One region of the Bradyrhizobium sp. 521_C7_N1_3 genome, then DNA from elsewhere that is predicted to be linked to it. Evidence: predicted binding sites of a transcription regulator. Region 1 holds the regulator's gene; the other holds the start of a gene.
The links. Region 1 encodes PhoB, which activates phosphate uptake and scavenging genes when phosphate is short. Its sites were predicted from a motif close to TGTCATNNANCTGTCAT; they were not measured.

Region 1 (15,067 bases):
GCGCTTCCAGATGGCGCGCGAACACCAGGCGCTGGTCCAGCTCGAGCGGGTGGCCGTACTGATGATAATAGCCTTCGAGCCCGTCCTGACCGTCGACGCTCTGCTTGGTGCAGACGAAGCCGAGCCTGAGATCGCCGAGCGCGACGCCATTGTTGGCGTGCCAGCCGCGCAGCATCGCGCGGCTCACCTCGCCCGGGACGCCGCAGATCGCGGTGCCCTTCCAGATCCAGCGCGGCGGCGGATAGCGGATCCAGGCTTTGCGGTCGCTCTCATACATGTACTCGACATGCACGCCGCCGATCCAGTTGGAGAGATAGTGATATTGCGCGGCGGCCACCGCCGGCGGCAGATGACTGAGACCGAGCTTTTCAAGCCCCGGCAGGAAGCGCTCCTGCTGCTGGCGGCGAAACACGCGGAAGACGAATTCGGCAGCATCCGCCGTGCCGCGCCGTGTGACGACGGTGAGGATGAGGCCGGTGAAGTAGGCGTGATAGAGGTCGGCGACCGCGCGCCAGCGCTTCCATTGCGCTTCCTGTGCGGCGTCTGGTGCGGCGGTCATGTTCACTCCCGATCGTTGTTTTGATCGAGTGTGTCACTGCGCCCGGTACGAGGCAACCTGACGCTCAGGCAGAGCGCCCTGCACGCCAGCCCGTCAATTCCGCATCACGAATTTTGCGCAAGCCTAGCCGCGCGCTCGCGCTCGACGCGTTCAGTGACGTCGCGCGCCATCGCGACCGATCCGACCACGGCACCACCGGGATCGCGCACCAGCGCGAAGGTCATCTCGATGTAGAGCTTGCGTCCGCTCTGGTGCAGCGCGCGGGTCAGCGTCGGCCTGCCCGCAAGCTTCATCGACCCGCTGGCAAGCGCAGCTTCGAAGCCCTTCCAGTGCGCTGCGCGCAGGTGTTCGGGAATGATCAGATCGAGGTTCTGGCCGAGCGCTTCGCCAGCGGAGAAGCCGAACAAGGCGGTCGATGCCCGATTCCAGCGCGTGATCGTGCCGGCGCGATCCGAATAGATCAGCGCGTCCGCGACATCATCGAGGATCCTTGCGTCGAGTTCGGATGGATGGGGCATCGGGAAGCCTCGCACGTAGCCGGAACTTGTTTCGCACCCTGCCACACATTCGGTGTCATCGCCCGACTTGCCGCCTTCGCCAAAGCTTCGGCGGCCGAGTGAGTTCTTGGCCCGGCGAAGCCTTGGCGGAGACGGGATCGGGCGATCCAGTATTCCAGAGGCATCTGTTGTAGAGCCGATAGGTTGCGGCGTACTGGATGCCCCGGTCAAGCCGGGGCATGACGGCGGAGAGTGAGGCCAGCACTACACCCGAAAATGCTTCGATAGTTTGAGGCCCTGCGCCTGGTAGTTCGAGCCGATGCGCTGGCCGTACATCGCGTCGGGGCGCGCCAGCATCTTCTCGTAGACGAGACGGCCGACGATCTGGCCGTGCTCGAGGATGAACGGCACCTCGCGCGAGCGCACTTCGAGCACGGCGCGCGCGCCCTGCCCCCCGGCGCCGGCATAGCCGAAGCCGGGATCGAAGAAGCCGGCATAGTGCACGCGGAACTCGCCGACCAGGGGATCGAACGGCACCATCTCCGCGGCGTAATCGGGCGGCACCTGCACGGCTTCCTTGGAGGCGAGGATGTAGAACTCGCCGGGATCGAGGATCAGGCTGCCGTCGGGACGTGCCGAGATCGGCTCCCAGAAATCCTCCACCGCATAGCCGGAGCGGCGATCAACATCGACGACGCCGGTGTGGCGCTTGGCACGATAGCCAACGAAGCCGTTGGCCTTCTCGCCGGAGAGGTCGACGGAGACGGCGACGCCGCCGGTGAGATCGGCATCGTCGAGATCGACGAGACGCTCGGTCGCGTGCAGCGCCTCGAGATCATCGATGTTGAGGATGGCATCGCCGGTGCGGAAGCGCACCTGGCTCAGGCGCGAGCCCTCACTGACCAGGACCGGAAACGTCTTCGGGCTGATCTCGGCGTAGAGCGGGCCGTGATAGCCGGCGCCGATCATGTCGAAGCGGCGGGTGCCGTCGGCGATGACGCGGGTGAAGACATCGAGCCGGCCGGTCGAGCTTTTCGGGTTCGCGGCCGCGACGATCTCCGGCGGCAGCGCCAGGCTTTCCAGGAGCGGCACGATGTAGACGCAATTGGTCTCCAGCACCGCGCCGTCGGTGAGGCTGAACTCGTGCAGCTTCAACTCGTCGATGCGCTCGGCGACGGTCGCGCCGGGACCGGGCAGGAAGCTGGCGCGAACCCGATAGGCGATGTCGCCGAGGCGAAGGTCGAGGCTCGCCGGCTGGATCTGGCTCTCGACGAAATCGTAGGCAGGCAGGATCAGCCCCGCTTCCGCCATCGCCGCGATCATGCGGTCGGGCAGGATACCATTGGCGTCGGCGGCGACCGTGAACGTCAAACCTGGGTCCTCGTCAGGGGGCAAATGTATCCGGACATGCGGAAAATACAGCCTTTTACGGCTATCCGATGGACGCCTTGACGAAAAGGGCATTGCGGAATATGAGCATGACTTATCCCGTGGTGATTTGAGCCGGCCGGCTTGCAGCCACGTTAAATAAGTCGCTAAACAGGCCGGGGACCTCTGTGATCCCGGCCCGTGGAGATATCCAGGCCGGTTTTTTTGTGACCGTTTTCGACGAGACGGTCATGTCGGAGGTACCTATGTCGAAGTCGACCGCCAACTACCGTCCCGAAACCCGCCTGGTCCATTCCGGCACCCTGCGCTCGCAATATGGCGAGACGTCGGAGGCGCTGTTCCTGACCCAGGGCTACGTCTACAACAGCGCCGAGGAGTGCGAGGCGCGGTTCAAGGGCGAAGATCCCGGCTTCATCTATTCGCGCTATTCCAACCCGACCATCGCGATGTTCGAGCGCCGCATGATCGAGCTCGAAGGCGCCGAAGCCGCCCGCTCGGCGGCGACCGGCATGGCCGCGGTGACGACCGCGATCCTGGCGCCGCTCAAGGCCGGCGATCACGTGGTCGCTTCCCGCGCCCTGTTCGGCTCGTGTCTCTACGTCATCCAGGATCTCTTGCCGCGCTACGGCATCGAGACCACGCTGGTCGACGGTCTCGATCTCGACCAATGGCAGCGCGCCTTGAGGCCGAACACCAAGACGTTCTTCCTGGAGAGCCCGACCAATCCGACGCTCGACGTGCTCGACATTCCAGGGATCGCCGAGATCGCGCACAGCGGCGGCGCGCGGCTCGTCGTCGACAACGTGTTCGCGACGCCGATCTGGCAGAGCCCGCTCGCGCTAGGGGCCGACGTGGTGGTCTATTCCGCGACCAAGCACATCGACGGCCAGGGCCGTTGTCTCGGCGGCATCATCCTGTCGTCTGAAGCGTTCATCGCCGAGCACATCCACAATTTCATGCGCCAGACCGGCCCGTCGATCTCGCCGTTCAACGCGTGGGTCCTGCTCAAGGGCCTGGAAACGCTCGGTGTGCGCGTGCGCGCGCAGACCGAGACGGCGGGACGCATCGCCGACGTGCTGGCGAGCCATCCGAAGATTTCACGGCTGGTCTATCCCGGCCGCGCCGATCATCCGCAGGCAGCTCTCGTGAAGAAGCAGATGCGCGGCGGCTCGACGCTGGTCGGCTTCGAGGTCAAGGGCGGCAAGCAGGGTGCGTTCCGCGTGCTCAACGAGCTCAAGCTTGCAAAAATCTCGAACAATCTCGGCGATGCCAAGAGCCTCGTCACGCATCCGGCGACCACGACGCATCAGCGCCTCAAGCCGGAAGAGCGCGTCGCGCTCGGCATCAGCGAGGGCTTCATCCGCTTCTCCGCGGGGCTCGAGCATGCGGATGATCTGATCGAGGATCTGACCGCGGCGCTGGAGAAGGCGTGAGGGCTCCACGAGATCGGAATCGTAGGGTGGGCAAAGCGGAGCGTGCCCACGATTCACGATCATATCGCCGATAGATGATGGGCACGGCGCGCGAAGGGCGCGCCTTTGCCCACCCTACGGAAGCTCACATCGGCCGGTACGTCCGCACGTCCGCGGGCACATTCACGCCGAGCTTGATCTGGCCGACGGAGCGGATGATGTCGTCGCCGAGGAGCTGGGCGAAGCAGGCATAGCCCCAATCGTTCATGTGCAGGCCGTCGGCGATCACGAAACTCTCGACCGGGATCGATTGATTCTCGTGCCAGTCGCGCATCACCTCGAAGCGGGGGAAGATGCCGACGTGACGGAGCTCGGCGACCTTGCCGAGCAGCTGCACCATCTTGCCGGCGCTCTCCTTGCGCTGGTTCACGGCCGGCGAATATTGCGGATCGACCAGCACGATGTCGGCGCCGCCGGCGGCCTGGATGCGGGAGATGCCGTCCTCGACCATCTTGGCGGTATCACCGGGATCGAGATTGCGCAGTACCGCATTGGTGCCGACCTGCCAGATCACGAGATCCGGATGCACGTCGATCACCTCCTTCTGGAGGCGCTTCATCATCTCGGGCGCGTCCTCGCCGCCGACGCCGGCGTTGATGACGGTGATGTCGGCAGTCGGATATTGCCGGCGGAGCTGCGCGGCGAGACGGTTCGGATAGTTGAAATCAGGCGAGCTCGCGCCATAGCCGGCCGTCGACGACGAGCCGAACGCGACGATCACGACGGGTTTGCCGGCGGCGAGCTTGCCCGCGACATGCGGCAGCGAGCCCATGGTCTTCGAGCCACCCTTCGGCGTGAGGCAGGGCACGCGGCTGAAAATGTCGCCGGCGGATTTCGCGACCTGCTTCACCTTGTCGATGGCGCGCGCGGTCACGCCGCGCTGCTCGTGGGACGTCGCGGCGACGGTGGTCTGGGAGGGCGAAGTGGAAGCCGGACTAGCGGCCTGCTGCGGCGCGGGCGTTGCCTGCGTGGCCTGCGCCTGCACCGGTGCCAGCGACACCGGCGTCAGCAACACCAGAGCCGCCGCGGGGGCAGCCAGCCATGCCGTCAGGCAAAAAGGGCGGAGAGAACTCATTAACGCTAGACCTCAATTTTGCTGCTCAGCCGGCCCCAGATGGGCTGCGTCGATCACGAACTGTGCCAACGCCCGGCCAAGGCAATCATGGACCTGTTTCGCCAGCTCTGGCCCGCGGGACGGGCTGAACAGGTCGAACTGACCCTGATCGTTCCACTGCCGCATGATCGCGAAACGGTCGAACAGCGGGATGTCATGCTCCTGCGCCACCACCCGCATATTGTCGAGATAGGGCGGCACCGAGATCATGGTTTCGGTACGCGGGCTGTACTGCAAGTTCATCAACACGACGTCAGCCCCTGCTTTTTGCAACGCGGAAACCCCTTCGGTCACCGCCCCGCGAAAATCATCGGGATCAATCGCTCGGATAGCATCCACAGTCCCGGTCTGCCAGATGACCAAAGTAGGCCTTTTTGCTTCCATCAGCTTAACGAAGGTGGCGGCCGCCTCCTCGGCCGTCTTCTTGCTCTGTATTTCTACGGAGACGTGCACGGTCTCCGACGGCAGCAGCCTGTCCTGCAGGATGGCCTGCATGCGCGCCGGATAGGAGCTGTCCTCCGAAGCCGGAATCGTGGTCGAACGGCTGCCGATGACCAGGATTTCGAGCGGTTTGCCGGCCTTGATGGCATCGGCGACCCTCGGAAGCTGGCTTTCGGTGGTGAGCAGATAGGATGGCAATTCGCAGGCCGGGGGCGCGGCCGGAGCAGCCGACACGGCATCTCCCGCGCGCGCCAGGGGCGCGGCGAGGTTACCGCACAGCAGGACCAGGCTCAGGAGAACCTTCGCCTTCATCAGCCCCCTCCCGCCAGATCGGCGTTGCCGACGGCGTTTTTGGTTTTCGCACCGCTCTTGTCAGCCACGCGCTTGTACCACGAAATCACCCAGGCCACGCCCCACATGATCAGGATTCCGGAGAGACTAATCAGCGCATGCATGGCTGCGCCGCCGGAGACTTCGGCCAGGATGAAATGCCCGGCGAAGGCGAGGAAGACGCCGAGACAAAAGATCTCCAGGGAATGCTGGCCGCAGAGGATCAGCGGCCGCAGCCAGGGCGATTTCAGGCCCGGCCATTCCCGGGGCAGGAAGCGAACGGTGAGTGCGGCGAACGCCAGGAAATGCGTGAAGCGCAGCACGTCGAGATCGGCCTTGTCGATCGGATACATCCACTGCTCGAGCCGCCTCGGCATGAAGTGGGAGAGCTGCGGCACATACCAGGTCAGCGTCACGTAGAACGCCGCGACCAGATAGGCGATCGATATCCACATCGTGACGCGGGACGCCAGGATGCGCGACATCCGTCGCGCACCTCCGAGCGCACACCATGCACCGAATACGAAAAGCAATTGCCAGGCGAAGGGATTGAACGCCCAGAAGCCGTTCGGATAGGCCGACAGATAGAGGTCGTATTCCCAGGTCACCGCGTAGAGCACGACCGAGAGGCCGAGCGTCACGTCGGGCCGCCATTTCATCAGCCACAAGATCAAGGGCAGCGCCAGCATCAGCACGATATAGAGCGGCAGCACGTCCATGTTGACCGGACGAAAACGCAGCAGCAGCGCCTGCACGATCGTGACGTCGGGCTGCTTGAGGAAATCCATGATGCCCATCTCTTCGGTGTAGAGCGGGTTCTCGAACCTGGTCGCAACGTAGGAGATTTCGGCGAGGAAGATCGTGAACAGAAAGACGTGGGCGACATAGATCTGCCAGACGCGCCGCAGGATGCGCGCGGTGGCGACGACGAAGCCGCTTTCGAGCATGGCACGACCGTAGACGAACGCCGCGGTGTAGCCGGAGATGAAGATGAAGATCTCGGTGGCGTCGCTGAAGCCGTAATTGCGGATCGTGAACCAGGTCAAAAGGCTCGGCGGCAGATGGTCGACGAAGATCAGCCACAGCGCGAGTCCACGGAACAGGTCGAGCCGGAGCTCGCGCTCGCCGATGGCGGGCAGCGTGATGGCCGGCGCGGCGGAGCGCGGCTTCGCCTCCGCAGGTCTGGCCTCCGCAGGCTTGCCGGTTCCCGCGATCGTCGATCCCGTCACTTGGTCGGCAATGGTCATCGGGGCCCGAAACCCTTCCGCAATTCGCGACGTATCAAGGAGTGTACAGGTCCGGCCGTCGTCTCGCAAAGCGGTCGGATCACATTGGGTCTACTTCCTCGGCAATTCTGGCGGCACGATGTCGCCAAAACCGCCTGCGGGCGTTGGTTCCCGGCCGGGTTTTCGTTATGATGGCAGCCATGTATCGCGCCGTGACCCGCCAGATCGAAGTGACCGTCGAGCCGAACTTTGTTCCGGAGCAGTCGTCGGCCGACCGCTCCCGCTATTTCTGGTCCTACACCATCGTCATCACCAATTCCGGCGACGAAACCGTGCAGCTGAAGACGCGGCACTGGATCATCACCGACGCCACCGGCCGCCAGCAGGAGGTCAGGGGCGAGGGCGTCGTCGGCGAGCAGCCGACCCTGGCTCCCGGCGAGCGCTTCGAATACACCTCCGGCGTGCCGCTCGCGACCGCCTCGGGCTTCATGACCGGCCGCTACCAGATGGTCAGCGAAAGCGGGGAACGCTTCGAGATCGACGTGCCGACATTCTCGCTGGACAGCCCGGACAACAAGCGCGTGTTGAACTAGCGCGGCGCCGTAGGGTGGGCAAAGGCGCAAAGCGCCGTGCCCACCATTCCGAACGTGGCGCATAAGATGGTGGGCACGCTGCGCTTTGCCCACCCTACGACTGGATCGCCCGATCAAGTCGGGCGATGACACCGAGTGTGTGGCGCGCAATGACGGAGGATGCGACGCCTACGCGTCTTCCACGCCCGCCTCATGCGGCGTGAACTGGTACACCGACGAGCAGAACTCGCAGGTCACGACGACCTTGTCGTCCTTGACCATGGCGGCGCGGTCGTCGGGCGAGAAGCTCTTCAGCATCGCACCAACCGCGTCGCGCGAGCAGGAGCATTGCGCCTTCAGCACCAGCGGATTGAACACACGTACGCCGCGCTCGTGGAACAGGCGGAACAGCAGCCGCTCGCCGGAGAGTTCGGGGTCGATCAGCTCGACGTCCTCGACGGTCTCGACCAGCGAACGCGCCTCGACCCAGGCGTCGTCTTCGGCGACAGCATGCACCTCCGCGCCTTCGGGCGCATCGCCGGGATGCAAATCGGCCTGACGCGCGCGCTCGGGCGCCTTCGGCAGGAACTGCATCAGCATGCCGCCGGCGCGCCAGCGATGCTTGCCGCCGTCGTTCGAGCGCCACTCCTCGCCGACCGCGAGACGCACGCGCGTCGGGATCTGCTCGGAGCGCAGGAAATATTCGTGGGCGGCATCTTCCAGGCTGCCGCCGTTGAGCGCGACCAGACCTTGGTAGCGGCTCATGTCGGGCCCCTGGTCGATGGTCATGGCGAGATGGCCGTTACCGAGGAGCGTGCCGGAATCTTTCGTCTCGCCGAGGCGCTCGGCATCGTAGCGCGCATAGGCGCGCAGGCGATCCGGCGCCATGTAGTCGACGACCAGGAACGACACCGGACCGTCGGTCTGGGCCTGGAGGATGAAGCGGCCCTCGAACTTCAGCGCCGAGCCAAGCAGCGTCGTCAGCAAGATGGCCTCGCCGAGCAGCTTGCCCACGGCAGCGGGATAGTCGTGCTTGGTCAGGATCTCGTCGAGCGCGGGACCGAGCCGCACGAGACGGCCGCGCACGTCGAGTGCGTCGACCTCGTAAGGCAGCACAGCGTCATCGATGGGAACCGCTGATGGTGCGCGAACCGGGCCTTCAGGCCCGGTATTCATGTCAGGGGATTGGGAAACCATGGCGCTTTATCTGGGGTCGGAGGGCGAAAATGGAAGGGGCGCAAGGGTGGTGTGTTCCGGATGCACTTATGATCGCACAGGATCCTGCAAATTCGATGTCGTCCCGGGGCGCGAAAAGCGCTGATACGGGACCCATAGCCACAGGATTACGCGATAGCCCGCGTAGCCCGGATGGAGCGTAGCGCAATCCGGGACCACTCCAACTGCGGACACGAACCCGGATTTCGCTGCGCTCCATCCGGGCTACAAGTGAGATTACTTCACCGCGTCAAAGCACCAGGCCAGAATGCCCTTCTGCGCATGCAGGCGGTTTTCGGCCTCGTCGAACACGACCGATTGCGGGCCGTCGATCACTTCGTCGGTGACCTCCTCGCCGCGATGGGCGGGCAGGCAGTGCATGAACAGCGCATCGGGCTTGGCCAGCGACATCAGCTTCGAATTGACCTGATAGGGCTTGAGCACGTTGTGACGGTGCTCGCCCTCCTTGTCGCCCATCGACACCCAGGTGTCGGTGACGACACAGTCGGCGCCCTTCACGGCGGCCTCGGGATCGGTGCCGAGCACGATCGGCGCGCCGGTAGCCTTGATGAAGTCCCGCATCACCTTTTTCGGCGCGAGCTCCGGCGGCGTCGCGACATTGAGCTTGAACTTGAAACGCTCGGCGGCATGCGCCCAGGACGCCAGCACGTTGTTGTCGTCGCCGGTCCAGGCCACCGTCCTGCCCTCGATCGGGCCCCGATGCTCTTCGTAAGTCATGAGGTCGGCCATCACCTGGCAAGGATGCGAGCGCCGTGTCAGGCCGTTGATGACGGGCACCGTCGCATATTCCGCCAGCTCCAGCAGGGCCTCGTGATTGAGGATGCGGATCATGATGGCGTCGACATAGCGCGACAGCACGCGCGCCGTGTCCGCGATGGTCTCGCCGCGACCGAGCTGCATCTCGGCACCGGTCAGCATGATCGGCTCGCCACCGAGCTGGCGCATGGCGACGTCGAACGAGACGCGGGTGCGCGTGGACGGACGCTCGAAGATCATCGCCAGCGTCTTGCCTTCCAGCGGCTTCACCGGCTGGTGCGCTTTCTGCTTCGCCTTCATGGCGGAGGAGGCCGCGAGCATGCTCTTGAGCTCCGACAACGGGAGCTCGTTGATATCCAGAAAGTGCTTCGGGGACTTGCTCATCAGCTTGCCGCCCGCTTGGTCTGACTGGACGAGATCGCGGCGCAGGCGCGCTCGAGCCGCCCGACGCTGTCCTCGATCTCGGCTTCGGTGACGATCAAGGGCGGCAGGAAGCGCACGACATTGTCGCCGGCGCCGACCGTGAGCAATTTTTCGTTGCGCAATGCCGCGCCGAGATCGCCTGACGGCACCACGGCCTTGATGCCGATCAGAAGGCCTTCGCCGCGCACTTCGCTGACGATGTCGGGATAACGATCGATCACGGAGGCGAGCTTCTGCTTGAGCAGCAGCGACATCTTCTGCACGTGGTCGAAGAAGCCGGGCTTGAGCATGACGTCGAGCACGGCGTTGGCAGCAGAGATCGCGAGCGGATTGCCGCCGAAGGTCGAGCCGTGCGAGCCGGGACCCATGCCGGCAGCCGCGTCCGCGGTCGCCAGCACCGCGCCGATCGGGAAACCGCCACCGAGCGCCTTGGCCAGCGACATCACGTCAGGCGTGACGCCGGTGCGGCGATGCGCGAACAGATCGCCGGTGCGGCCCATGCCGGTCTGCACCTCGTCGAACGCGAGCAGCAGGCCCTTCTCGTCGCAGAGCTGGCGCAACGCCCTCAGGAAGGCGGGCGTTGCCGAACGTACGCCGCCCTCACCCTGGATCGGCTCGATCAGGATGCCGGCGGTCTGCGGACCGATCGCCTTCTTGACGGCTTCGATGTCGCCATGCGGGACCTGGTCGAAGCCATCCATCGGCGGGCCGAACCCTTCGAGATATTTTGCCGAACCGGTCGCGGCGAGCGTTGCCAGCGTGCGGCCGTGGAAGGCGCCTTCGAAGGTGATGATGCGGTAACGCTCCGGATGCCCCTTGGAGAAGTGATGATGGCGGACCAGCTTGATCACACCTTCCAGCGCTTCGGCGCCGGAATTGCAGAAGAACACGAAGTCCGCGAAGCTTTCGTTGCACAGACGCGCGGCAAGCTTCTCGCCGTCCGGACTCTGGAACAGGTTCGACATGTGCCAGAGTTTGGTGGCCTGCTCCTGCAACGCCTTGACCAACGCAGGATGAGCATGGCCGAGCGCATTCACCGCCACGCCCGAGGTGAAATCGAGATAGCGATCGCCATTGGTCGCAATCAGCCAGCAGCCTTCACCGCGCTCGAAACCGAGGTCGGCCCTGGCGAAAACGGGGAGCAAATGCGGCGCTGCGCTGTTAGTCATGACGATCACTTGAATGTTGCGGACGGCGTGAGCGTGCATTGCGCAACGCACCATTGACCGGCCCGGAAAACGAAACGTGCCGCCTTTTAAGGGCGGCACGTGTGACTATCTTATGCCTGGTGAAACCGGTGTCAATGCCGCCCGGAAAGCCTCGCGAAACGCAGAATCCGTAGTCTTGCGGTGGCGATTTTGCGTATTTCCGCCACGGAACATGTGGAAGCGAGTCGGCGGACTCTTGCGCGTGAGTCACGCCATATTGTAGCGTTTGGCTTGTCAGATACGACATCTCGTGCAGCAGTTCTGATCCTCTAAGTCCTCATGTACCGGCGTAAGCGTTCGGGCGCATCTGGCGCGCCCGGCGAGCCTTAAGGGATTCTGGCGGCACGGGTTTTTCGAGGCTTAGGCATTCGCCGTGCGGCCGCCAGGATGGCAGGCGCCGGCGGAGGAAAGGGTGCAATGACCGTTTTGACCTGGTCGGATGATCGCGTCGAGCAGCTGAAAAAGCTCTGGGAGGCCGGACTTTCGGCCAGCCAGATCGCCGCTGAACTCGGCAATGTGACCCGCAATGCCGTAATCGGCAAAGTGCACCGGCTCGGCCTGTCGGGCCGCGCCAAGAGCCCTTCATCGGCAGCGCCGCGGCCGCGCAAGGCGCGCCCCGCCCAGCACATGATGCGGGTGACCCGCCCGATCGCACGCGGCAACACCGCGCTGGCACAAGCCTTCGAAGTCGAGGTCGAGGCCGAACCGGTCACCTACGACAACGTCGTGCCGATGAGCCAGCGGCTGTCGCTGCTGGAGCTGAACGAGGCCACCTGCCACTGGCCGGTCGGCGATCCCTCGAGCCCGGATTTCTTCTTCTGCGGCGGCAAGGCGCTCTCCGGCCTGCCCTACTGCGCCCAGCACTCGCGCGTGGCGTATCAGCCCGCGGCCGATCGCCGGCGCGCGCCGGCGAAGCCGGGTCCGCGCTGAGTACAGTTCCAGACAACCCTGTCCCGGCACAGAGCCGGGACGATCGAGCAAGAAAAAAGCGCGCCACCCGGCGCGCTTTTTGTTTGCCGGCTTGCAGCGGACCTTACGCCTGCTCCGCCTTCGCAAAGCGATCATCCAGTGCGTAGCCCGCGCCGCGGACGGTGCGGATCGGGTCCTGCTCGCGGCCGAGATTGAGCAGCTTGCGCAGGCGGCCGATATGGACGTCGACGGTGCGCTCATCGATGTAGATGTCACGGCCCCAGACGCTGTCGAGCAGCTGCTCGCGCGAGAACACGCGGCCGGGATGCTCCAGGAAGAACTCCAGCAGGCGATATTCGGTCGGGCCGAGATCGATCGGCCGGCCCGAGCGCGCCACGCGGCGCTTGTCGCGGTCGAGCTCGATGTCGCCATAGGCGAGCACGGTGGCGAGCCGCTCCGGGCTGGCGCGCCTGAGCAGGCCCTTCACGCGTGCCAGCAGCTCCGGCACCGAGAACGGCTTGACGATGTAGTCGTCGGCGCCGGTCGCAAGACCCCGCACCCGCTCGCTCTCCTCGCCGCGCGCGGTGAGCATGATGATCGGGAGCTGCTTGGTCTCGGGCCGGGTGCGCAGCCGCCGGCACAGCTCGATGCCGGAGAGGCCCGGCAGCATCCAGTCGAGCACGATCAAATCGGGGATGTGCTCCTTGAGGCGGGTGTCGGCGTCGTCGCCGCGCATCACCGTCTCGACGTCATAGCCGTCGCCTTCGAGGTTGTAGCGGAGAAGCTCGGTGAGAGCTTCCTCGTCCTCAACCACCATAATGCGTGCGCCCATGGTGTCGTCGCTCCTTAAGTGTTCGGGACCGTCGTGGCGAAGGTCGTCATGTCGCCCTTCGGCCGCTTGTCGGTGATCGCCTGGCCCTCGATCATGTAGAACACGGTCTCGGCAATGTTGGTGGCGTGGTCACCGATGCGCTCGATGTTCTTGGCGCAGAACATCAGGTGGATACAGAACGAGATGTTGCGCGGATCCTCCATCATGTAGGTGAGCAGCTCGCGGAACAGCGAGGTGCAGATGGCGTCGACTTCCTCGTCGCCCTTCCACACCGCCATCGCCGCGGGCAGATCGTGCGCGGCATAGGCGTCCAGCACCGACTTGACCTGCTGCTGCACGAGGTCGGTCATGTGCTCCAGGCCGCGGAACAGCTTGAGCGGGTGGAAATCGGTCTCCAGCGCCGCAACGCGCTTGCCCATGTTCTTGGCGAGGTCGCCGATCCGCTCGAGATCGGTCGCGACGCGCATGGCGCCGACGATTTCGCGCAGATCCACCGCCATCGGCTGGCGGCGCGCGATGGTGAGCACGGCGCGCTCCTCGATCTTCTTCTGGAGCGCGTCGAGCTCGGCATCGATGGTCACGACGCGCTGGCCGAGCGCGACGTCGCGGCGGATCAGGGCGTCGACGGAGTCGACGATCATGCGCTCGGCGATGCCGCCCATCTCGGCGACCAGGCGCGTGAGCTCCTGGAGGTCGGTGTCGAAGGCCTTTGCGGTATGTTCAGAACCCATGTTCCGTCTCCTCAGCCGAACCGGCCGGTGATGTAATCCTGCGTGCGCCGGTCGGTCGGCGACGTGAAGATCTTGCTGGTGTCGTCGAACTCGATCAGCTCGCCGAGATACATGAAGGCGGTCTTGTCGGAGACGCGCGCCGCCTGCTGCATGTTGTGGGTGACGATCGCGATCGTGTAGTTCTCGGACAGCTCCTGGATCAGCTCCTCGACCTTGGCGGTCGAGATCGGGTCGAGCGCCGAGCAGGGCTCGTCGAACAGGATCACCTCGGGCCGCACCGCGACCGTGCGGGCGATGCAGAGGCGCTGCTGCTGGCCGCCGGAGAGCGACAGGCCGGAGGCGTTGAGCTTGTCCTTGACCTCGTTCCACAGCGCGCCGCCGCGCAGCGCCTTCTCGACGCGGTCGTCCATCTCGGACTTCGAGATCTTCTCGTAGAGACGGATGCCGAAGGCGATGTTCTCGTAGATCGTCATCGGGAACGGCGTCGGCTTCTGGAACACCATGCCGACGCGGGCGCGCAGCAGATTGAGGTCCAGCTTGGGGTCGAGGATGTTGGTCTGGTCGAGCATGAGCTGACCGGTGACGCGCTGGCCCGGATAGAGATCGTACATCCGGTTGAAGATGCGCAGCAGGGTGGACTTGCCGCAGCCCGACGGGCCGATGAACGCCGTGACTCGGTTGGTCCCGAGCGCCAGATTGATGTTCTTCAGCGCGTGGTGCTCGCCATAATAGAAGTTCAGGTTGCGCACCGTCACCTTGGCCGGAGCCTCGGGCAACACCGGCGCCTGCGGCAAACCACCGGCCGCGCTCATCGATACGGAAAGCTCACTCATTTTGCGGTCCTCTCGGCGCCAAGGATGCGCGCGCCAATGTTCAGGGCAAGCACGGTAATCGTGATCAGCAGCGCGCCGCTCCAGGCGAGCTGCTTCCAATAGGCGTAGGGGCTCTGGACGAAGTTGTTGATGGTGACCGGCAGGTTCGCCATCGTCTTGTTCAGGCCGAGGCTGAAGAACTGGTTCGACAGCGCAGTAAAGAGGAGCGGCGCGGTCTCGCCGGCGACGCGGGCGGTCGCGAGCAGCACGCCGGTGATGAGGCCGGAACGCGCGGCACGATAAGCGATGCGCTTGATCACCAGCGAGCGCGGCAGGCCGAGCGCGGACGCCGCCTCACGCAGCGCGTTCGGCACCAGCAGCAACATGTCCTCGGTGGTGCGCAGCACCACCGGGATGACGATGACCGCGAGTGCGAGCGCGCCTGCGATCGCCGAGAAGCCGCGCATCGGCACCACCACCGCACCATAGATGAACAGGCCGATGATGATCGAGGGCGCCGACAGGAGGATGTCGTTGATGAAGCGGATCACCGAGGTCAG
Region 2 (15,067 bases), 4.3 Mb from region 1:
GTGATGACCTGAATGTACTTGTCGTCGATGACGACGACGCGCGCGAAATGAACGATCCGGGATTGCTTCAACGCGTCCGCGATTTTGGACTGGACCTGGTCGGCGAAGATGTCTTTGAGGAGCTGCAGCTTTGCCAGGGTCTCGGCATCCTGCTTGATCGGCAGCGTGAGATTGAGTGCGTGGGTCACGGGAAATCTCCTAAAGAAATACAACTTTAGGATGGTATCACTCCCGAAAGGAATTGGAAGCGATCTTTCGACCTGCGGCCAGCCGTCGCGCCGCGGGCCGTTCGAAAGGGGCAGCAATACTCCCCTGACAATTCGACCGCGAGCGCATGCGACCAGCGAACCAGCGCTGGTCGGCCTGCTGCGAACGTTGTGCCGCGCGACGAGCCTAAGCTTTGCCGTCGTGGCAGCACGCGCCAGCGGCAGCATCCTTCGGGCCGCCAGCCAGCACGCTGCGGCTGTTGCGCTCCGGCGGAATGTCGCCGGCGGCATTGGCCGAAAAGAATCCGGTCGGCTTCAGCATGAAGCCGGCATATTCGACCGGCATGATCGGAAAATCCTCGGGCTTGCAGACGTGGGTGTGGCCGAAGGAGTGCCACACCACGAGATCTGTATTCTCGATGTTGCGGTTCTGCGCGGCGTAGCGCGGCAGGCCGTCGCCGCCGGCATGGACATTGGGATAATCGCCGCTGGCGTATTTCTCGTCCTTGTCGAAAGCGGTGACCCAGACGTGCTTCGTCGCAAAGCCGCCGCGGCTGCGCACGTAGCTTCCCTCCTGCGCCAGCATCAGCGGGCTCGGATTGACCACCAGCTTGTAGGCCGGCGCGTTGCCGACGGAGTTGGTTTTGTTGGGATTGCTGATCTTCCAGAACCGGCCGGTCTCGCCGTTGGCGATCGCCGCCGCGTCGCGCTCGCGCGACAGCACGCGCGTGGTGGTGTCGAAGGCATTGCCGTGCGGATTGTCCGCGCCCCAGGGCCGCGGCACGAACTCATGCTCCGTCACCGTGTTGCCGCCGCCGTCGAGATCCATGTGCATGCGCACGTTGAAGAAATGCTGGTGCGTCGGCCCGCCCAGATTGTCGTCGACCATCCCGCCCCATTTGTATTTTTCGCCTGATGGCACAGCGGCGGTCTGGATGATGCCGGTGAGTTTTGTCTCCAGCTGGATCGTGCCGTCCTGGTACAGGTACCAGTAGAAGCCGTAGTCGTAATTGCCGACGGTGGCGAAGAACGAGATGACGAGGCGCCGGGATCTGCGGACCTCGAACAGGCCGTTGCGGAATTCGTAGTGTTTCCAGGCAATTCCGTAATCTTCTTCATGCATGCAGATGGCGTTCTGCATGACGTAGGGCGCGCCCTTGTTGCCGGCGGCCGGCACGTCGAAATAATGGATGTTGCCGAGACAGTCGCAGCCGAGCTCGAGCGCGTTGGCGAGCATGCCGAGCCCGTATTCGCCGGCATCGAACGCCGACTTCCAGAAGTGATTGGCGGTCGGATCGGCATAGGGCACCACCATCTCGGTGACGCTGGCGCGATGGATCAGCGAGCGCTTGCGATCACCGTCCTGGTAAGCGAGCTGATGCAGCACCAGGCCCTCGCGCGGCGTGAAGCCGACGCGAAAACTCCATTTCTGCCAGTCGACCTTCCAGCCATCGACCTTGAAACTCGCACCCTCCGGCTGCTCGATATGCAGCGGCTTGATGTCGGTGCGCGGGTTCTTGACCTCGTGTGCGCCGTAGTTCCGCTTCTTGCGCGGGATCGGCACGATCGGGTCTGCGTCCGTGAGATCGATGACCTTGCCGGCGATCAGATCGACGACGGCGACCACGCCCTCGATCGGATGCGCGTAGCCGTTGTCCTGAAGGTGCTCGCGGAAGAAGCTGACGGCGCGCACGATGCGGGCGCCGCGCTCGTACTCGAAATCGAAGAAGCCCGAGGAGAACGGATCGACCTGGACCAGCTCGATATCCTTGTCGGTTAGCCCGCGCCGGACCATTGCCGCGCGCCAGCCGGGGTCGGCCTTCACCACGGCCTCACACTTGAAGAATTCCTCCAGCATCACCGGCGGCTGCCCGTAGGGCGCCTCGCGGTTCGGAATGACCTTGCGCGCGACGATCTCGTTGCGGCCGAGATCGACGATGTGCTCAATCGCCTCGCCCGTCGTCACGTCGAGCGTCAGCGTGAAGGCACGGCGCCCTGTTCCGCCCGCGGCCAGCTCCTGCTTGGTCGGCTCCTCCAGCCGGACCGTCGGGAAGCGGCAGTTCTCCGGCGAGGTCGCGGCGGCGCGAACCAGCGTGCAGGCGGCCGTGATCTCTTCGGCTGTCAGAGGATCGAGCGGATGTGGTGTCGCGGTCTGCGTTTGCGATGTGGCTTTGACGGTATCGAGCATGATGATGACCAGAGATCAGCGCGGGGCGAGATGCGCGGTGATGGCGCGGAAGGCGGCGAGCCAGCGGTGGTCGAGCGGAACGTCCATTGCCTTCGGCTGTGTCGCGAGCTTGACGATGACGGTGTCGGTGGCTGCGTCGATATAGAGCCACTGGCCGTGGATGCCGATCCCCGCGAGATCGTTGCGAGAGGGATCGATCGTGTACCATTTGCTGCGGTAGCGGGCGCCCGGGAAGATGTCGGCGAGGTCGCCGTCTTTCCACGCCTGGGGATCGCCGTTCTCGTGGATGTCGTCGATCCACCAGCCCGGCACCACCTGCCGGCCCTCGACCACGCCGCGGCAGCGGATCATCTCGCCGAAGCGCAGGAGATCGCGTGCGGTGACGGAAAGGCCGCCGGCGATGCGGCCCATGCCGTGGCTGTCGAGCGTGAGGGAGCCATCCTCCTCGGCGCCCATCGGCTGCCAGAGATAGTCGGAGAGGACGCGATGGTAGGGCATGCCGCAGGCGCGCTCATAGACCCAGCCGAGCACTTCCGTGTTGGTCGAGACGTAGTGGAACACCTTGCCGTGAGGCTTTCCTGTCCCGCGCAGCGTGGTGAGATAGGCGCGCTGATGGCCGGGCTTGACGCCCGGCGGCGGCACGTCCCAGCCCGAGGAGAAACGATAGCGTGCGACGTCGCCGGCGGGATCCTCGTAATCCTCCTCGAACTTGATTGCGACCGCCATGTCGAGGACGTTGCGGACGGTGCAGCTGCCATAGACCGAGCTCTCCAGCTCCGGCACGTAGCGCACCACCCTCGCCTCGGGATCGAGCAGGCCGCGCGCGGCCAGCACGCCGCCGAGCGTGCCGGCGACCGACTTGCTGATGGAGCAGATCAGATGCGGCGTGGTCGCGCTCATGCCGTCGCCGTACCATTCGTGAATCAGCGTGCCCCGGTGCATAACGAGCAGCGCATCGCCGAAGGTTTCGCGCAACGTGGCCTCGACCGTGGTCGGCTTGCCATCGGGCGCGGTGAAGCCGAGCTTTTGAAGCTCGCGCGGCGCGCTTGCCATCGGTGTGGGATGCGCGGAGCGACGGACTTCCGCGGTCGGCAGCACTTCGCGGGTGTGGGTGAAGCCCCAGCGGATGGCGGGAAAGCTGCGCCAATTGGCACGGGTCACTTGGGCCTCGGGCGCAGGCGGGCTGCCGCGCATGATGTCCGTCGGTCGCATCTCGATCCTCCGCAAGGCGATCCCGACTGCGATGTCGGAACTGCAGGGGAGAAGACTGCACACAGGCCGCATCGGGCGTTATCGAGATCCGGCAATATTTTGCTGGACAGCGGCCATGGCCGTGCCAGTCTGGCGTGGTTCTTGCTAGCTCCGGGCTACTAAATTTCGACGTGATGTCATGGCCTTAAGCGCAACTCTTCCGACTCCGGACTCGGCTGCAAGCCTGTTTCAGGCGCGCAGTGCCGACGTCGACGAGCATTGCGCCGCGCTCGGTCGCTGGCGCCTGAGCTACGACCAGATCAGCGCCGGCGCCTTCAGGGGCAGCTTCACCCAGCTGTCCCTGCCCCGGCTCGAAGTGTTCCGCGAAATCACCAGCCAGCAGGTCCGCCAATACGGCCAGCTCGGTGCCGACAGTTTTGGCATTGGTCTGCCCTGGCACGGCGACGGCGAAGTCAATTGCAACGGGGCCAGTGTTGCAGGCTCCCAGGTCATCGCCAGCATCGATGCCGAGATCGACATGTGTACGCCGAAGGCCTTCGAGCTGCGCGGTGTCGTCGCCAGTGCGGTGCTGATCGCGGAGCTTGCGGCCCGGCTCGACATCGAATTGCCGCGCGCCGTCTGGCACCAGTTGCGGGTGATCGAGATGGCGGCGGCGCCGGTCGCGCGGCTGCGCGCCCACCTCGCCGCCATTCACGAGACCATCACGGCCGCACCCGAACGGTTCGACGATCCGGCCGCGCGGCAGGCGCTGGAGGACGCCCTCCTCGTCGAGATCATGGACATGCTGCCGACGGCCCGGCCCGGCGATCCCGGCCGCAGCGCCACGGCGCGCAAGCGCACGGTGGATCGCGCCCGCGAGCTGATGCATGGCAGCGGCGATCGCTCGCTGTCGCTGCTGGAGGTCTGCAAGGCGGTCGGCGCGAGCCCGCGCAAGCTCGGCTATTGCTTCCAGGAAGTCGTGGGCACGAGCCCGATGCACTATTGGCGCGCGATGCGGCTGAACCGAGCGCGCCGGGATCTGAAGCGCGCCGGCGGCGCCGAGACGTCGATCTACGACGTCGCCGTGCAGCACGGCTTCTGGCACTTCAGCCAGTTCTCGCTCGACTACAAGCGCCACTTCTCCGAGTTACCCTCGGAGACCTTGCGGCGCGCCAGGCTCGCGGCCTGACGCGCCCACTTCCTTACCATGTCGGCAGGTACGTGCCCTTGAAGCGCGTCTCCAGGAATGCCTTCACCTTGTCCGAGTGATAGACCTCGATCAGCTGCTTCACCCACGGCTTGTCCTTCTCCTCCTCGCGGACGGCGAGGATGTTGACCCAGGGACCATCGGGGTTCTCGCGCGCGATCGCATCGGTCGCCGGATTGAGGCCGGCCTGCACGGCGTAATTGTTGTTGATCGAGACGACGTCGACGTCCTGCAGCGCGCGCGGAAGCTGGGCGGCATCGAGCTCGACGAAGCGGAGCTTCTTCGGGTTGTCCGTGATATCAGCGATGGTCGAGGAGACGTTGTTCGGGTCCTTCAGCTTGATCACGCCATGCAGGGCCAGGATCATCAGGCCGCGGGCGCCGTTGGAGGGATCGTTGGCAATCGCAACGCGGGCGCCTTCTGGCAAATCGGCGAGCTTCTTGTATTTCTGCGAATAGACGCCCTGGGGCGACCCGATCGTGTTCGCGACCTTGACGATCTTCCAGCCGGTCTTGGAGATCTGGTTCTTCAAGTACGGCTCGTGCTGGAACGAGTTCGCCTCGAGATCCCTGAGCGCCAGCGCCTGGTTCGGAATGACGTAGTCGGTGAACTCGACCACCTTGATGTCGAGGCCGCGCTCGGCGCCGACCTTCTTCACCACGTCCAGGATCTCGGCATGGGGGCCGGCGGTGACGCCGACGCGGATGGTTTCAGCTTGAGCGGTGGTCGCAAGCAAGGCTGCAGCCGCAAGGGTTGCGAGAAAGCGCATTGAAGTCTCCAGTTTCAGGGAATGTGGTTCAGCGCTGCCGCAGCCGCCGGTTGACCCGGCGCGCCAGATAATCGCCCGCGCTCTGGACGAGCTGCACCAGCGCGATCAGAACGACCACGACGGCCAGCATCATCTCCGGCATGAAGCGCTGATAGCCGTAGCGGATGCCGAGATCGCCGAGCCCGCCACCCCCGACGGCGCCGACCATGGCGGAGTAGCCGAGCAGGCTGACCACGGCGAGCGTCAGCGCCAGCAGCAGTCCCGGCAGCGCCTCGGGGATCAGCACCTTGAGCACGATCTGGATCGGCGAGGCCCCGAACGAGGACGCTGTCTCGATCAGGCCGCCATCGACCTCGCGGATCGCGGCCTCGACAAGGCGCGCGATGAACGGCGCCGATGCGATGGTCAGTGGCACGATCGCCGCGGTCGACCCGATCGAGGTGCCGGCGACGAAACGCGTGAACGGGATGATGGCGACGACCAGGATGATGAAGGGCGTGGAGCGCGTCGCATTGACGACCATGCCGAGCACGCGATTGACGGCGGGGGCTGCGAATAGCTCCCCTTTCCGGCTGGTCGCGAGAAAGACGCCGAGCGGCAGGCCGAAGGCGGTGCCGAGCAGCGCCGCGATTCCGACCATGTACAGGCTTTCGCCAGTCGCCTGGATGATCAGGTTGATGAGTTCAGGCGACATAGCCGAGACGCTCCGCCGAGAGTTGATATTGAGAGAGCCAGGCCAGCGTTCGCGTCACCGCGTCCTCGCCGCCAGGAATGCCGAGAGGAATGCCGAGAGTCAGCGAGCCCACATGCTGGCCACCGATCTCGTCGATGCGGGCCGACAGCAGCGAGACGTCGAGACCGAGCTCGCGGGCGAGCCGCGCTACCAGCGTGTCGCCGGCCCCTGCCCCGCGCACCTGGACGCGGATCACGGCCTGCCCGCCGACAGACGGCTCCGCCACGATCCGGCTCGCCAGCGACACCGGCAGACTGTCGCCGATGACTTCGGCGAGGAAAGACTGTGTGATCGGATGTTTTGGATGGGTGAAGATGTCGGCGACATGGCCGCTCTCGACGACGTGGCCGGCATCGAGCACCACGACTTCCTTGGCGAGCTGGCGCACCACCGACATTTCGTGGGTGATCAGCACGATGGTCACCCCGAGCTCGCGGTTGATGTTGGCGAGAAGATCGAGGATCGCGCGCGTGGTCTGCGGGTCGAGCGCCGAGGTCGCCTCGTCCGACAGCAGCACGCTCGGCCGGGTCGCCAGCGCACGGGCAATGCCGACGCGCTGCTTCTGGCCGCCCGAAAGTTCGGAAGGATAGCGGTCGTGCTTGTCGGCGATGCCGACCAGCGCCAGCAGTTCGGCGACGCGGGCCTTGATGTCAGACTTGGCCCAGCCGGCGATCTCCAGCGGCAGCGCGATGTTGTCGGCCGCCGTGCGCGACGACAGCAGGTTAAAATGCTGGAAGATCATCCCGATCGAGCGCTGCGCCAGCCGCAATTCGCGGCCTGCCAGCGCCGAGATATCGCTGTCGTCGACGATCACGCGGCCCGTGGTCGGCTTCTCCAGGCCGTTGATCAGCCGGACCAGGCTCGACTTGCCGGCGCCGGAGCGGCCGATGACGCCGGTGATCGAGCCGCGCGCAATCGCGAAGTCGATGCCTTGCAGCGCGTTGACGCCGGGCTTGCCGCGATAGGCCGGATAGATCTTCGAGATGCCCTCGAAACGGACCATCGCGTCGGCGTTCCGGGCGGCAGGTGAAATCGCTTCAAGCGTTTCGATCTTCTGTCCGATCGCGAGCGATTGGTGGGCGTTCATGGAGGCGGCCTTCATGCACAACAGTTCCTGCTGCCCCCGTGGGGCATGCGGAACCGGTCGCGTCACGCGACGGAGAGTGAAATCGCAGTGAGGATTCGGGTGGAACGCGCTGCACTGCAGCACGCACCATCGCCTTTTCAGGTCTTCCTTGCAATGTCAGATATTTGCGGGGAGTTGGACGAAGTTTTCCCAATCCCACCCCGGCGAAGAAAATTCGTCTGCCGGGGGTATGAGCTTCCGGCCCCGCTCAGCTGATCTGCAACCAGGGCAGCACGATCAGCAGCAGTCCCGCGAAATAGAGCAGCCCGAACAGCAGCCCAAAGCCCCAGAACTGGCCCTTCCCGATATAGCCGCTGCCGAAATACATCGGCGCGGGTCCCGTCGCGTAAGGCGAGATCACGCCCATCAGGCCGAGCGAATACATGCAGAGCATGGCGAGCGTCGCGACCGGCAGGCCGGGAATCCCCGATCCGACCGCGAGCACCACCGGCAGCACGGCCGCCGCATGCGAGGTGATGCTCGAGAAGAAGTAGTGGATCCAGAAGAACAGCGCGACCAGCAGGATCATCGCGGTCGACGGCGACAGCCCCGCGAGTGGTTTGGCGTATTCGGTCGCGAACCATTTGATGAAGCCGATTTCGTTGAGGCCCGAGGCCAGCGTCAGCAGCGAGGTGAAATAGAAGAACACCTCCCAGGCGCTCTTCTCGCTGACGATGTCGGCGAACTCGATCACGCCCGTCACCAGCATCAGCGAGATCACGATGAACACGACGGTGGTGGCGTTGACGAAGTTCGAGCCGATCAGCGGCACGTGGATGTCCGGGCTCGAGCCTGCGATCCACAGGAACATCGCAAGCACGATCAGCGCCAGCATGATCCACTCGTTGCGCGACATCGGGCCCATTGCGCTGAGCTCCTTCACCGCCCATTCGGCGATTTCCGGGCTGCGCTTCACCTCGGGACGGCAGACCACATAGCTGAGCAGCGGCACGAGGATCATCAGGAGGATGCCGAGCGGCGCAAAGCCGACGAACCACTGCGCCCAGCTCACCTCGACGCCGGCGGTCTTCTTGGCGATCGCAAGCGCGGCCGCATTGGGTGCGAGCGCGGTGAAGAACAGCGAGCTGGTAATCGCGGTTGCCGCAAACGCCGTCCACATCACATAGGTGCCGATCTTGCCGGCGGTCGGTCCGGGCTCGGAGCCGTAGATGCGCGGGATGTTGCTGATGATGGGATAGACGATGCCGCCGCTGCGCGCGGTGTTGGACGGCGTCGCTGGGGCTAGCAGGAAGTCCGACATCGCCACCGCGTAGCCGAGACCGAGCGTGTTGCGGCCAAGCCTCTGCACCAGCACCAGCGCGATGCGGCGGCCGAGCTGGCTCTTGCGATAACCGATCGAGAATACGAACGCGCCGACGATCAACCACACCGTGCTCTCGGCAAATCCTGCCAGCATCCAGCGCAGCGATTTGCCGGGATCGGGATCGATATAGCCGGCGACGCCCGCGACCGTCAGCCCGATGAACCCGACCGCGCCGACCGGCATCGATTCCAGGATGAGTCCGGTGATGACGGCCGCGAACACGGCAAAATAGTGCCACTGATTGGCGTTGAGACCCGTCGGCACCGGCCACAGATAGATGGCCAGCCACACCGCGAGCGGCGCGATCAGCTTCCAGCTGAACCCTTTTGCCTGAGGCGTCTGCGAGCTAGCGGCCATGGGCCCTCCCCCCTCGATTGTCGTCGCATTGTACCGCCCGTTGGCCGAGCCGTTTTTGTCCTAGCGCGGCGTATACGGACTGTCCGCGGCGCGATCAATGGCCTGACTTCACGTTCTACTGCCCCTTAAAGCGCGGCTTGCGGCGGGTCAGGAACGCCTCGACGCCCTCCTTGTGGTCTTCGGTGAGACTCGCCAGCGCGAACTGGTCGACGTCCATGTGGCTGGCGAGATCGTCCAGCGCATGTGCGAGCCGGTTGACGGTCAGCTTGGTCATGGCGACCGAGAGCGACGGCTGCGCGGCGACCTTCCGGGCAAGCTCCATGGCGGCATCGAACGCATGGCCGGGATCGGCGACCTGCTCCACCAAACCCCACTCGTAGGCCTCATCGGCCGAGATGCGCTGGTCGGCCAGGATCACCGCCTGCTTGGTGCGGGCCGGCCCGATCAGATGCAGCATGCGCGGGATGCTCTGCCAGCTCATGTTCATGCCGAGCCCGATCTCGGGCACGCGCAGATGCGCGTCGTGCCCCATCACGCGGAAGTCGAGCGCCACGGCCAGCGCGACGCCGCCGCCGACGCAAAAACCCTCGATGGCCGCGATCGTGACCTGCTCCATCTCATGCCAGGCATGGGTCAGACGCGGCCCGAGCTTGAGATGCCGCCGCAGCGTGCCGAGATCCATGTCCTTGCGCGAGCGCCCTTCGGCATCTTTCAAGTCGAAGCCGGCGCTGAAGGCGCTGGTGCTGCCCGTCAGAACCACGACGGACGTTGCGGCATCATCCTCGAAGCTGCGCGCGGCCGCGGTGAGCTGGCGCAACGCCTCCGGCGAGAGCGCGTTGATGCCGTCGCCGCGGTCGAACCGCACCACCGCAATCCGCCCCTCCGGTCCGAGCCCCTTCTCGATCGTCACGAAGTCCGTCACCGATGTCTCCCTATCCGCTCTGCTGCGAGGCTAGCCTACATCCGGCCTCACGAATATGGGACCCGGTTGCGCCCCAGCGCATACTCGACAGGCAGGGACCATTGCGCCTATCTTTGCGCCATGAGCCACGATCACGACCATCATCACGACCATTCCGAGCTGTCGGAGACCGAGCTGCGCGTGCGCGCGCTCGAGACGATCTTGACAGAAAAAGGCTATGTCGAGCCGGCCGCGCTCGACGCCATCATCCAGGCCTATGAGACCAGGATCGGACCGCACAATGGCGCGCGCGTCGTCGCCAAGGCCTGGACCGATCCTGCCTTCAAGAAGGCGCTGCTGGAGGATGGCTCGAAGGCCATCGGCACGCTCGGCCATGTCAGCCGCGTCGGCGACCATCTCGTCGTGGTCGAAAATACGCCGGAGCGACACAACATGGTCGTGTGCACGCTGTGCTCCTGCTACCCCTGGGAAATGCTCGGGCTGCCGCCGGTCTGGTACAAGGCCGCGCCCTATCGCTCGCGCGCGGTGAAGGACCCGCGCGGCGTGCTCGCCGATTTCGACGTCGCGCTGCCCAGGGACATGGAAATCCGTGTCTGGGATTCGACGGCCGAGACCCGCTTCCTGGTGCTGCCGATGCGTCCCAAAGGCACGGAGGGCTGGAGCGAGGAACAGCTCGCGGAGCTCGTCACGCGCGATTCCATGATCGGCACCGGCTTTCCCAAGACGCCTGGAGCGCCCTCGTGAACGGCGTGCACGACATGGGCGGCATGGACGGGTTCGGCAAGGTCGAGGCCGAGCCGAACGAGCCGATGTTTCACGAGGAGTGGGAATCGCGTGTTCTCGCCATGGTGCGCGCGATGGGCGCCGCCGGCGCCTTCAACATCGACACCTCGCGCTTCTATCGCGAGACGCTGCCGCCACACGTCTATCTGTCGAGCTCTTACTACAAGAAATGGTTTCTCGGGCTCGAGGAGATGCTGATTGAGAAGGGCTACCTCACCCGCGAGGAGGTCGCCGCCGGCCATGCGATGCAGCCTGCAAGGGCGCTCAAGCACGGCAAGTTCGACCTCGCCAATGTCGAGCGCGTCATGGTGCGCGGCAAGTTCGCCCGCCCTGCTCCGGCGCCGGCAAAATTCAACATCGGCGACCGCGTCCGCGCCAGGAACATTCATCCGACCACGCATACGCGGCTGCCGCGCTATGTGCGCGGCCATGTCGGTGTCGTCGAGCTGAACCACGGCTGCCACGTATTTCCGGATTCGGCGGCGATGGAGCTCGGCGAAAATCCGCAATGGCTTTACACCGTCGTCTTCGAAGGCCGCGATCTCTGGGGCGCAGATGGTGATCCGACCTTGAAGGTGTCGATCGACGCCTTCGAACCCTATCTGGACCCGGCGTGATGAGCAGCACGGCTGCGGCCGCCGCGACGGCGGCCATTCCGAGCATCCCGCGCGATGACGACGGCCCGGTGTTCCGCGCACCCTGGGAAGCGCATGCGTTTGCGATGGCGCTGACGCTGCACGAGCGCGGCGTGTTCACCTGGCCGGAATGGGCCGCAGCCTTGGCCTCCGAGATCAAGCGCGCGCAAGCTGCCGGCGACCCTGACACGGGCGAGACCTATTACCTGCACTGGCTCGCCACGCTGGAAGGTTTGGTCGCAAGCAAGGGTGTCGCATCGGCGGAGACGCTGCACCGCTACCGCGACGCCTGGGACCACGCCGCCGACCGCACGCCGCACGGCAAGCCGATCGAGCTGCGGGAAGAAGATTTTCGGTAGTTCGGCAAGAGGCACGCTCGTGCCAGGCCCTCCGCTGTCATTCCCCGCGGAAGCAGGGATCCAGTACGCCGCGGCCTCTCGGCTCAAGCACGGTCTCTGGGATACTGGATCACCCGCTTTCGCGGGGAATGACACCGAATGTCTGGCCTCAGCGCCCCGCCGCAAACTCCCGCCATCCCTTCGCCCGCAAGCTGCACGCCGGGCACTCGCCGCATCCGTATCCCCAATCATGCTGCGCGCCGCGTTCGCCGAGATAGCAGGTGTGCGACTGTTCGCGGATGAGGTCGACCAGCCCTGCGCCGCCGAGGTCGTGGGCGAGCTGCCACGTCGCCGCCTTGTCGATCCACATCAGCGGCGTATGCAACTCGAATTGCCTGGCCATGCCGAGCGAGAGCGCGGCCTGCATGGCGCGGATGGTGTCGTCGCGGCAATCGGGATAGCCGGAATAATCGGTCTCGCACATGCCGCCGACGATGTGGGTGATGCCGCGCCGGTAGGCGAGCGCCGCGGCAAACGTCAGGAACACCAGATTGCGGCCGGGCACGAACGTGTTCGGCAGGCCGTCGGCGCCCATCGCGATCGCGACGTCGCGCGTCAGCGCCGTCTCGGACACGGCCGCCAGCGTCGGGATCGACAGCGTGTGGCTCTCGCCGAGCCTTGCGGCCCAGTCTGCGCGCAGGCCCTTGATGCCGTCGAACAGCCGGTCGCGGCAGGCAAGCTCGATGGCATGGCGCTGGCCGTAGTCGAACCCCAGCGTCTCCACGCGTGCAAAGCGATTCAGCGCCCAGGCGAGGCAGGTGGTGGAATCCTGGCCGCCGGAAAACAGCACCAGCGCGGTTTGTGATGAAAATGCGTCACTCATGGCCCGCGCTTTAGCACCTCGCCAATCTGCCGCCAATCAGTGGAAATCGGCCTGTTCCGGCGCGCCGTGCTGGGAACGGCGGGCCGCTTTTGGCATAAGGCTTCGGAGCCAGGAGACTGCCCCGCAATGACCCCTTCCCGTGACATTTCCCGCCTGATCGAGATCATGGCGGCGCTGCGCACGCCGGTGACCGGCTGCCCCTGGGACCTCGAGCAGAATTTTGCGACGATCGCGCCCTACACGATCGAGGAAGCCTATGAGGTGGTCGAGGCCATCAGCCGTGGCGATCTCGACGATCTCAGAGAGGAGCTCGGCGACCTTCTGCTCCAGGTCGTGTTTCACGCCCAGATGGCTTCGGAGCAGAATGCCTTTGCCTTCGGCGACGTCGTGGAAGCCATCACCCGCAAGATGATCAGGCGCCATCCCCATGTCTTCGCCGACAAGGACGGCAATCTCGCCTCCTCCCACGTCAAGGAAGTCTGGGATCGCATCAAGGCCGAGGAGAAAGCCGAACGTGCGGCGCGCCGGCCGCCGGAGGAAGCGCCGACGCACAAGTCGTTACTCTCGGGCGTCAAGGCCGGTCAGCCCGCGCTGACGCGCGCGATGGAGCTCCAGCGCAAGGCCTCGACGGTCGGCTTCGACTGGAACGACCCGCGCGCGGTGCTGGCGAAAATCCGCGAGGAAGCCGACGAGATCGAGGCCGCGCTCGATCGCAACGACAGCGAGGGGCTGGCGGAGGAAACCGGCGATCTCATGTTCGCGCTGGTCAATCTCGCCCGCCACGTCGACGCCGATCCGGAAGCCGCGCTACGCGCGACGAATGCAAAGTTCGAGCGGCGCTTCGCCTTCATCGAGCGCGCGCTCGAGGCGCAGGGGCGGACGCTCGAGCAGGCGTCGCTGGCGGAGATGGACGCGCTGTGGAACGCGGCGAAGAGTGAGGCGAAACCGGTATCAGAGCCTCGCCGAGAGGCCCGCCGCTAGCGTTGTGGCATGCTCCATCGGCTTATCCGCAAGGATCGAAGCGGTCGCGAAGGAGATATAGGTCAGCATCTTTTCCCGAATGCAGCGAGCGGTCATGGCGGATCGCAGTGAAGCCATGAAACCGTCACGACAAGCAGTCTAAAGTTGAACAACGGAGCCCGCGCAGCCGAAACCTCAGGTGAGTGCGATGCCACTAAAGCACTATTCGGTCCTCAAGGGACGCCCGATCGCGATGCGTTTCGGCACCGGCCAGTCGCCGCACTATCAAGTCCATGTCGTGGCCGACAACGCGGATTTCCGCATCGCCGTCAATGTGCAGTCAGGCGACGGAAGCGAAGTCGAGTTCCTGGTGCGATCGCACTTTGTCCATCCGATCACCGATCATCTCGCGACGCTGCCGGAGGGCCTGCACCCGCAGCCGCCGAAGCCGGCCAGCATCGCGCTGGACTTCATTCGCGGCAATCTGATGCAGCCCCAGGAGATGATCCCGCTGCCGCTGTCCGTGCCCGGACCCGACAATGACCTCAACGAGAAGCTCGACCAGTTCGTCCAGCGCGCGCTCTCAAACGAAAGCGCGATGATCTACGCATTCGGTGAGACATGGGGGCCGGAGACCAAGGCGGACAATTATTTCGGCTTCCGGCCGGGTCGCGGCATTCACGACATCCATATGAATCAGGGAAATCCGATCGGAAGGTTCTCGGGCGACAACGGGCCATGGCAAGACGGCGGGCTGGTGTTCGAATTCCCGGATCAGAAGCTATGGACGGCGGTCTTCCTCAAATTCCAGACGCAGGCCTGGCACACCGACGACAAGACCGGCGACCCCATCGATCTCGGCGCGCCGACACAGCCACCAGATCCGACCGCTCCTCCGACCGGGCAGATGCCTGACGGACTCGTGCGCATCATTGCAGCACTCGTCAACGCCTTGAAGACGCCCGAGCGGGAAGTCGTCACGCTGCTCAATACGGCCGATCGCGACATCGACCTCACCGGCTGGATGCTGGCCGACAAGCAGAAGAACAAGATGGTCCTGTCAGGGAAGATCGCTGCCGGGGGCACGCTCGCCGTCGTCGTGCAGAAGCCGATGGAATTGTCGAACCAGGGCGGTATCATTTCGCTGCTGGACGAGCGTGGCATCAAGGTCCACGGCGTCGCCTATACCAAGGCGCAAGCGAAAAATCCGGGCCTGACCATTCCTTTCTAGCGTTACGCGTCTCAACCCGGAAACGAGGATATGGTCGATATCGCAGGCCGGTCGGGCGCACCGCGCCCCTCGGATCACGCCACGCGCGGCACGGCATCGAACCGGTTCACCACGATATCCCGCTTGGTCTCGTCGACCCGTACGGTCATGTCGAAGCGGCCGTCGTGCAGCTCCTTCGCCAGCACCTCCGCATTTCGATGCAGCCAGCTGATGC

Region 2: a site for PhoB is predicted at 13,759-13,775, ahead of AB7008_RS26020 (DUF2278 family protein). Genes of this name have one in related genera too.

The regions. Positions count from the first base shown of each region.
Region 1 covers NZ_CP197232.1:9,876,677-9,891,743, forward strand. Annotated here, with positions in the region: gene AB7008_RS46920 (hypothetical protein) at 1-559, opposite strand, end outside; gene AB7008_RS46925 (PAS domain-containing protein) at 664-1,077, opposite strand; gene AB7008_RS46930 (2'-deoxycytidine 5'-triphosphate deaminase) at 1,321-2,427, opposite strand; SAM riboswitch at 2,537-2,616, shown strand; gene AB7008_RS46935 (O-succinylhomoserine sulfhydrylase) at 2,691-3,878, shown strand; gene AB7008_RS46940 (SGNH/GDSL hydrolase family protein) at 4,003-4,992, opposite strand; gene AB7008_RS46945 (SGNH/GDSL hydrolase family protein) at 5,005-5,784, opposite strand; gene AB7008_RS46950 (OpgC domain-containing protein) at 5,784-7,049, opposite strand; gene apaG (Co2+/Mg2+ efflux protein ApaG) at 7,229-7,621, shown strand; gene AB7008_RS46960 (Hsp33 family molecular chaperone) at 7,790-8,797, opposite strand; gene argF (ornithine carbamoyltransferase) at 9,053-9,976, opposite strand; gene AB7008_RS46970 (aspartate aminotransferase family protein) at 9,976-11,184, opposite strand; gene AB7008_RS46975 (GcrA family cell cycle regulator) at 11,641-12,153, shown strand; gene phoB (phosphate regulon transcriptional regulator PhoB) at 12,257-12,964, opposite strand; gene phoU (phosphate signaling complex protein PhoU) at 12,979-13,695, opposite strand; gene pstB (phosphate ABC transporter ATP-binding protein PstB) at 13,707-14,528, opposite strand; gene pstA (phosphate ABC transporter permease PstA) at 14,525-15,067, opposite strand, start outside.
Region 2 covers NZ_CP197232.1:5,593,197-5,608,263, reverse strand. Annotated here, with positions in the region: gene AB7008_RS26090 (hypothetical protein) at 1-434, opposite strand, end outside; gene AB7008_RS26085 (primary-amine oxidase) at 394-2,394, opposite strand; gene AB7008_RS26080 (serine hydrolase domain-containing protein) at 2,410-3,606, opposite strand; gene AB7008_RS26075 (helix-turn-helix domain-containing protein) at 3,785-4,774, shown strand; gene AB7008_RS26070 (MetQ/NlpA family ABC transporter substrate-binding protein) at 4,788-5,561, opposite strand; gene AB7008_RS26065 (methionine ABC transporter permease) at 5,590-6,255, opposite strand; gene AB7008_RS26060 (methionine ABC transporter ATP-binding protein) at 6,245-7,396, opposite strand; gene AB7008_RS26055 (DASS family sodium-coupled anion symporter) at 7,629-9,101, opposite strand; gene AB7008_RS26050 (enoyl-CoA hydratase/isomerase family protein) at 9,217-10,023, opposite strand; gene nthA (nitrile hydratase subunit alpha) at 10,144-10,767, shown strand; gene nthB (nitrile hydratase subunit beta) at 10,764-11,423, shown strand; gene AB7008_RS26035 (nitrile hydratase accessory protein) at 11,423-11,800, shown strand; gene queC (7-cyano-7-deazaguanine synthase QueC) at 11,949-12,662, opposite strand; gene mazG (nucleoside triphosphate pyrophosphohydrolase) at 12,789-13,643, shown strand; gene AB7008_RS26020 (DUF2278 family protein) at 13,831-14,853, shown strand; gene hflX (GTPase HflX) at 14,928-15,067, opposite strand, start outside.